DNA from 3 places in the Shinella sp. R2-11 genome. Region 3 is predicted to be linked to each of the others. Evidence: riboswitches for the same ligand, from Rfam matches in the RefSeq annotation. Region 3 holds a riboswitch; each other region holds the start of a gene.
What was found. A riboswitch is a leader RNA that binds a small molecule or an ion and turns the genes downstream of it on or off. The one in region 3 is predicted to bind cobalamin.

Region 1: it holds a riboswitch for cobalamin, as region 3 does, so the genes downstream of both, cobU (bifunctional adenosylcobinamide kinase/adenosylcobinamide-phosphate guanylyltransferase) here and ACZ1A1_RS01785 (ABC transporter substrate-binding protein) in region 3, are expected to answer to the same signal.
Region 2: it holds a riboswitch for cobalamin, as region 3 does, so the genes downstream of both, ACZ1A1_RS22520 (aromatic ring-hydroxylating oxygenase subunit alpha) here and ACZ1A1_RS01785 (ABC transporter substrate-binding protein) in region 3, are expected to answer to the same signal.

What each region holds. Positions count from the first base shown of each region.
Region 1 covers NZ_JBVAPC010000002.1:601,862-604,117, reverse strand. Annotated here, with positions in the region: gene ACZ1A1_RS07585 (peptidoglycan-binding domain-containing protein) at 1-841, shown strand, start outside; cobalamin riboswitch at 904-1,265, shown strand; gene cobU (bifunctional adenosylcobinamide kinase/adenosylcobinamide-phosphate guanylyltransferase) at 1,448-1,972, shown strand; gene cobW (cobalamin biosynthesis protein CobW) at 1,976-2,256, shown strand, end outside.
Region 2 covers NZ_JBVAPC010000011.1:31,893-34,148, forward strand. Annotated here, with positions in the region: gene ACZ1A1_RS22510 (diguanylate cyclase domain-containing protein) at 1-34, shown strand, start outside; gene ACZ1A1_RS22515 (DUF6656 family protein) at 40-645, opposite strand; cobalamin riboswitch at 942-1,135, shown strand; gene ACZ1A1_RS22520 (aromatic ring-hydroxylating oxygenase subunit alpha) at 1,238-2,256, shown strand, end outside.
Region 3 covers NZ_JBVAPC010000001.1:360,991-363,246, reverse strand. Annotated here, with positions in the region: gene ACZ1A1_RS01790 (ABC transporter ATP-binding protein) at 1-539, shown strand, start outside; cobalamin riboswitch at 590-838, shown strand; gene ACZ1A1_RS01785 (ABC transporter substrate-binding protein) at 1,005-2,021, shown strand; gene ACZ1A1_RS01780 (FecCD family ABC transporter permease) at 2,018-2,256, shown strand, end outside.

The DNA.
Region 1 (2,256 bases), on a different contig from region 3:
CATCGAGCAGGAGGCTGCCGCCGCCCGCAAGCTTGCCGATGAGAAGGCGGCCGAAGTGGAGCGCCTGAAGGCCGAGGCCGCGAAAGCGGCGGCGGATGCTGAGGCCAAGGCCGCGGAAGCCGCCCGCCTTGCCAAGGAGGCCGAAAAGCGCGCCGAAGAAGCCGCTGCCGCCCGCAAGCAGGCCGAAGGCGGCGCTGCCTCGGCGAATGCCGGCAAGGCTGAAGCCGCCGGCGGTCAGGACGGCGGCGTCGCAGCCCGCAAGGCGGAGGACGCCAGGCGCGAGGAGGAGACGTTCCAGAAGGCGGTGCTCGACGGTTCCGAAAAGGCGTTCCGCGCCTATATCGCGGCCTATCCGAACGGCCGCTTCCTCGCGGATGCCCGCGAGCGACTTGCCGCGCTCTCGAAGGCCAAGCGGCTGGAAACCGGCACGGCGACCGCGGACACCGAGCGCAAGGCCGTGGAGCAGCCCGTGGTCGATCCGCGCGAGGCCTATATGGACCGCTCGCTGCGCGCCCAGGCCCAGCGCTGGCTGAGCGCGCTCGGCTACAACACCTATGGCGCCGACGGCGTCTTCGGTCCGCGCACCCGCGCGGCGATCTCCGCCTGGCAGGGCGCGTCGGGCTATCGCGCCAGCGGCTATCTCACGCGCCAGCAGTACCGCGTGCTGCGCGAGGCCGCGCAATATGCCGAGGCGCGCCAGACCCGCCAGCGGCGCTACCAGCGGCAGCGCGAATACGACATGCTGGAAGGCCCCGTCGACGGCTATTATGACGGGCCGTACTACCGCGACGACGGCTATTACAATCGCCGTGGCGGCGTGGTGATCATCCCCGGCTATTGAGGCCGGGGCACAAGGGCTTCTTATGCCCGCCGCTCGATTGACTTGGCGGCGGGGCACGCTTAATCATCCGACCATCGGATGGTTCCCGACGGCCGCAAACCGGCCCGGGAGAGAAGGGAACGTGACACGGTGGACCCAGATCGGGCGCCGCAATCACGGCCGACCCCGCGACTGTAGAGTGGCGAGGAACGATCGGCCGATGGAACCGACGGCGTGCGGGGCGGCATGGTGCCACCCCGACAAGGCGCCGGAGAACCATCGGAAAAGCCACTGGGCTCTTTTGCGATAAGCCGGGGTTGGACGCCTCTATCTCTACGAATCGTCCGCCTTTCGCAAAGCCTGCCCGGGAAGGTGAGAGCGTTCCGCCGGTGCCTTGGCACCTGACGCCGCGAGCCAGGAAACCTGCCATCCGACAGAGGGCATGTCGCCCGATCCGGGGAGCTTTTCCCCTGTGCCTGAACGGAGGTTGTCATGGCGCTATCCACATCACCCCTTTGGCTCCGGGCCGGTCCGGCCGGGGCCGCGTGCGCGCCTCCTGCCATCGCGCCTGCCTGAGGCCGCCGCGATGGCGGTCACTTTCGACATGAATTTCCGGAACGCTGGACGATGACGGTTCCTCACGGCGGAGCCGTGCTCGTGCTGGGCGGAGCGCGTTCGGGAAAATCCGCATTCGCCGAAAGGCTGGTCGCCGGGACCGGCCTCGAACGCCATTACATCGCCACCGGCCGCGCCTTCGACGACGAGATGCGCCAGCGCATCGCAAAACACCGGGAAGACCGGGGCGGCGGGTGGCGGACGCATGAGGAGCCGCTGGCCCTTGCCGCACGCATCGGCGAGGTAGCGCGGGAAGACCGCGCGGTGCTCGTCGATTGCCTGACGCTCTGGGTGACGAACCTGATGCTGGAGGAGCGCGACATTCCCGCCGAATTTTCCGGCCTTCTCGCCGCGATCGCTGGCGCCCCCGGCCGGCTGGTCCTCGTGTCGAACGAGGTCGGCCTTGGAATCGTGCCTGACAATCGCATGGCGCGCGAATTCCGCGACCATGCCGGGCGGCTGCACCAACAGGTGGCCGCCCTCGTGCCTGAAGTCTATTTTATCGCGGCCGGACTGCCGCTGAAAATGAAGGGTTGAGCCATGCTGCAACAGAAAATTCCCGCCACCGTCATCACCGGCTTCCTCGGCGCGGGCAAGACGACGATGATCCGCAACCTCCTGCAGAATGCCGGCGGAAAGCGCATCGCGCTCATCATCAACGAGTTCGGCGACCTCGGCGTCGACGGCGACGTGCTGAAGGGCTGCGGCGCTGAGGCCTGCACCGAGGACGACATCATCGAGCTCACCAACGGCTGCATCTGCTGCACCGTCGCCGACGATTTCATCCCCACCATGGCGAAGCTGCTGGAGCGCGAGAACCG
Region 2 (2,256 bases), on a different contig from region 3:
CGGCAAGGAATGGATGCTCTACCGGGCGTCGTGAACAGGCTATAGGGCTTGGATGACCTTGCGCAGCGCCTCGTCGTTCGCGCCGAGCATCAGCACGTTCTTCATCGCCAGCTTCGGATCGTCCGTGCGGAAGATCACGCCGTTGCCGCGCACCGTGCGGTCGATCCTGAGGCGGCCTTCCTCCTCGGCCGGCGCGATGGCGACGGCGAAATACATGCGTCCGGGCTTGCGCGAGATGCCGGCGAAGAACTGTTCCTCGTCGCCGATCTCGGCCAGGAAATTGGCCATGTAGAAGGCCCATTGCACATTTTCGAATTCCGCGAAGCGGCTGTTGGCGACGGTGATATGGCAATAGCCGAGATGCGGCGTCTCGGCGAGCGTGCGGTGGAAGACCAGCTTGGGAAAGCGGATCGATCGGTGGAAGCCGTTGATGCGCTCATGGGTGATGTCGCCGGCGCGTTCCAGCTTGCGGCCGGTGCGCTCGGCCACTTCCTCATAGCTGAGATAGCGCTTCTCGCTCGGGCTCCAGGCGATGCTCCGGTCGATGCGGCCGGTGCGCAGGAACTCCGTATGCACGGCGGATCGGGGCGGATTGGCCCGCTTGAAGGCGACGGCGTCGTAGTACCGGAATTTCGTCTGCTGCACGCCTCGGGTACTCCATCCACGCGTCCTGTCCGGCAAAAGTTTATGGAAACGTCGTTAAGTATTTCTTTCATTCCGCGACGTCGCAAACCCGTAAGGAATATGGTCGCAATATGACAAGGGCCGCCGCTGCGGCGCCGATGGGCCGAAAGCGCGGGAAACGCCCGCGGATTTGAAGCCTATCCATATGAGATATCAGGTAAAACAGAGGCCGCGGGTGCCGACCTCCCTGGCTGTGACCTGTCGTCAAATCAAGAGGCCGTGTCGTTTTCCGGCATGCCGTGCGGGCGCTCTTGCGCTTAGATAGGTTCACTCAAGGCGTCACCCTCGGCAGAGGGCGCGAAAATTGGGAAGCCGGTTGAAATCCGGCGCTGCCCCCGCAACGGTGTTGGAGGCGCGGAAAGCCCGACGGAGGAAGGATCCGGAAGGCGCCGCGACAGTCCCAGGAGGGACGCTCCTCAGCCCGGAAACCAGCCTGGAGGAACGATCGTGACGGCTGCGGCGGGCGGCCGGGAAGCGTGCAGTTCCGGGCTTGGTCCCGGGGGCCGTCTCCTTCCGTACGCCTCGGCGAATTTGGATATCTGAGGATCCCGGCATGGACATTCGCAGCGACGTGCTCCGCAAGCTCAAGAACCGGCGCGAAGGCTACAGCCTCGAGCAGGCCTTCTACACCGACCCCGATTACTACAAGCTCGACCTGGAGACGATCTGGTACCGCGACTGGCTGTTCGTCGGCCACGATTGCGAGATCCCGAAGGCCGGCAACTATTTCACCGTGCAGATCGGCGACTATCCCGTCGTCATCACCCGGGACCGCTCGGGCACCGTGCGCGCGCTGCACAATTCCTGCCGCCACCGCGGCTCGCGCGTCTGCACGCAGCACAGGGGCAGCGCCGCCAAGCTCGTCTGTCCCTATCACCAGTGGACCTACGAACTCGACGGTTCCCTGCTCTTCGCCCGCCATATGGACGAGACCTTCGACAAGAGCGAGCATGGCCTGAAGCCGGTCCATTGCCAGACGGTCGGCGGCTACATCTTCATCTGTCTCGCCGAGGACGCGCCGGACTTCGCACCCTTCGTTTCGCTCGTCGAGCCCTACATCGCCCGCCATCGCCTCGGCGAGACCAAGGTCGCCTTCGAAAGCACCATCGTCGAGAAGGGCAACTGGAAGCTCGTCTGGGAAAACAACCGCGAGTGCTACCATTGCGCGGCGAACCATCCCGAGCTCTGCCGCACCTATCCGGAAGCGCCGAGCGCGACCGGCGTGCAGGGTGCGCAGGACGATCCGGAAATCTCCGGCCACTGGGCCAAGTGCGAGGCCGCCGGCCTGCCGAGCCAGTTCCGCATGTCGCCGACCGGCCAGTTCCGCGCCGCACGCATGCCGCTGATCCAGGACGCCGAGAGCTACACCATGTCCGGCGCCCGCGCCGTGCAGCGCCCGCTCTCCAACGACGTGCTGGAAAACCATATCGGCGCGTTGCTGCTCTTCCACTACCCCACGACGTGGAACCACGTTCTGGCCGACCATGCCATCACCTTCCGCGTGCTGCCGCTCGGCCCCGAGCTGACCCAGGTCACGACCAAGTGGCTTGTCAACAAGGATGCGGTGGAGGG
Region 3 (2,256 bases):
AGGACCGTGTCGAATATCTCTTCCGCCGCGTCGGCCTGTCCGCCGAGCAGATGCGCCGCTACCCGCATGAATTCTCCGGCGGCCAGCGCCAGCGCATCTGCATCGCACGTGCCCTGTCGCTGTCGCCGAAGCTGATCGTCGCCGACGAGAGCGTCGCGGCGCTCGACGTCTCCATCCAGGCGCAGGTCCTCGACCTGCTGCAGGACATCCAGAACGAGACCGGCATCTCCTACCTGTTCATCAGCCACGACATGGCGGTGGTCGAACAGATCAGCCATCGCGTCGCCGTGATGTATGCCGGCCGCTTCGTCGAGATGGGCACGCGCGCCCAGGTGTTCGAGAACCCGCAGCACGATTATACGCGCAAGCTGATGGATGCGGTGCCCGTCGCCGACGCCGACCGCGAGCGCCGGCTTTTCATCCCGAACGAGGGCGAGCTGCCCAGCCCCGTCAAGCCGCTCGACTACGCCCCGCCCCTCTCCGTCCGCAGGGAGGTCGGGAACGGGCACGTGGTCTGGCACGAGGCGAAGGTCGCCTAAGACCCGGGAAGGGATCGGGCAGGACGCCACTTGACGTCGCGCGGACCGGCGTCCTAATTGAGCCCGACGGTTCCCGGAGGAAGACTCCGACGGGATTAATAGGGAACACGGTGCGGACGACCCAACAGGGACCAAGACCGTGGCTGCCCCCGCAACTGTAAGCGGATTGCCGATCATCACGGGAAGGGCCGGCGCGGCCTTTTCCGGGCCAAGGGCCATGCCACTGCGGATGTCGCGGGAAGGCAGATGATCGACAGATATCCGCGAGCCAGGAGACCTGCCGTCGAACACGATCCAATCAGCCGGGCGGGGATGCCTGGAAGGGAGCAGACATCTTTGACCTGAGCCTTCGCCGATATACGGCCTCCATCCGCCTCGATTGGGCTTTTCCCGTCCACGAGGCGTGAGCAATCCGTCGCCGCACCGTCACGCCGTATTGCCACCCTCCCCGAGATCGAGGCTCCCATGCGCCAGACAATCGCAACCATCACCTTCGCCCTCGGCCTTGCCGGCCTTGCCGGCACGGCTTTCGCCGCCACCCGATATCCGCTGACGCTCGAAAATTGCGGCCGGCAGGTCACCTTCGAGAAAGCGCCGGAGAAGATCGTCTCCATCGGCCAGGGCATGACCGAAGTGCTTTTCTCGCTCGGCCTTGCCGACAAGGTCGCGGGAACAGCGGTCTGGGTCGGGCCGGTGCTGCCGCAATATGCCGAGGCCAATAGCAGGATCAAAAGGCTGGCGGACAACGATCCGAGCTTCGAGGCCGTGGTCGGGCAGGAACCCGATCTGGTGGCCGCGGAATTCGAATGGCATGTCGGCGCGCAGGGCTCCGTCGGCAAGCGCGAGCAATTCGCCGATCTCGGCATCGAGACCTATATCGCGCCGGCCGATTGCGTCGCCAAGATCAACACCGACGGCGGAGACGGCGTGCGCGAGACGCTGTTCACCATGGACCTGGTCTATCGGGAAATCGCCGAACTCTCCGAGATCTTCGACGTGAAGGACCGGGGCGATGCGCTGATCGCCGAACTGAAGAAGCGCGAGGCGGATGCCGTGGCGTCCATCGCCGGCGCGGCCGGCAAGAACCTGCCCGTCGTGTTCTGGTTCTCCAGCAAGGAAGTCAACGGCGATGCCTTCATCGCCGGCAAGAACAGCGCGCCGGCCTATATCCTCAAGACCATCGGCGCGAAGAATGTCGTGACGACCGAGGAGGAATGGCCGCTGGTCGGCTGGGAGACGATCGCCCAGGCGAACCCCGCCGTCATCGTGCTCGCGACCATGGACCGCCGCCGCTATGCCGCGGACGATCCGAAGGTGAAGATCGACTTCCTCGAAAACGATCCCGTCACCAGGGAACTCGATGCCGTCAAGAACAAGCACTTCGTGATGATGGACGCCCAGTCGATGAACCCGACGATCCGCACGATCGACGGCATCGAGACGCTGGCGAACGGCATCAAGGCCTTCGGCCTCGCGCAGTGAGGATTACCGCTTCATGGCGGCATCGGTGGTGGGTGCTTGCGGCACTCGCCATCGCCTCCACCCTTCTCCTTGCCCTCATGATCGGCCTCGCGGTCTCCATCGGCGAGATCGCGATTCCCGTTTCCACGACCGCGAGGGCCGTGTCGAACCGGCTTTTCGCAACGGCGTTCGAGCTCAACCGCATCCATGAGGGCGTCATCTGGGACTATCGTCTCAGCCGGGCGCTGGTGGCGGC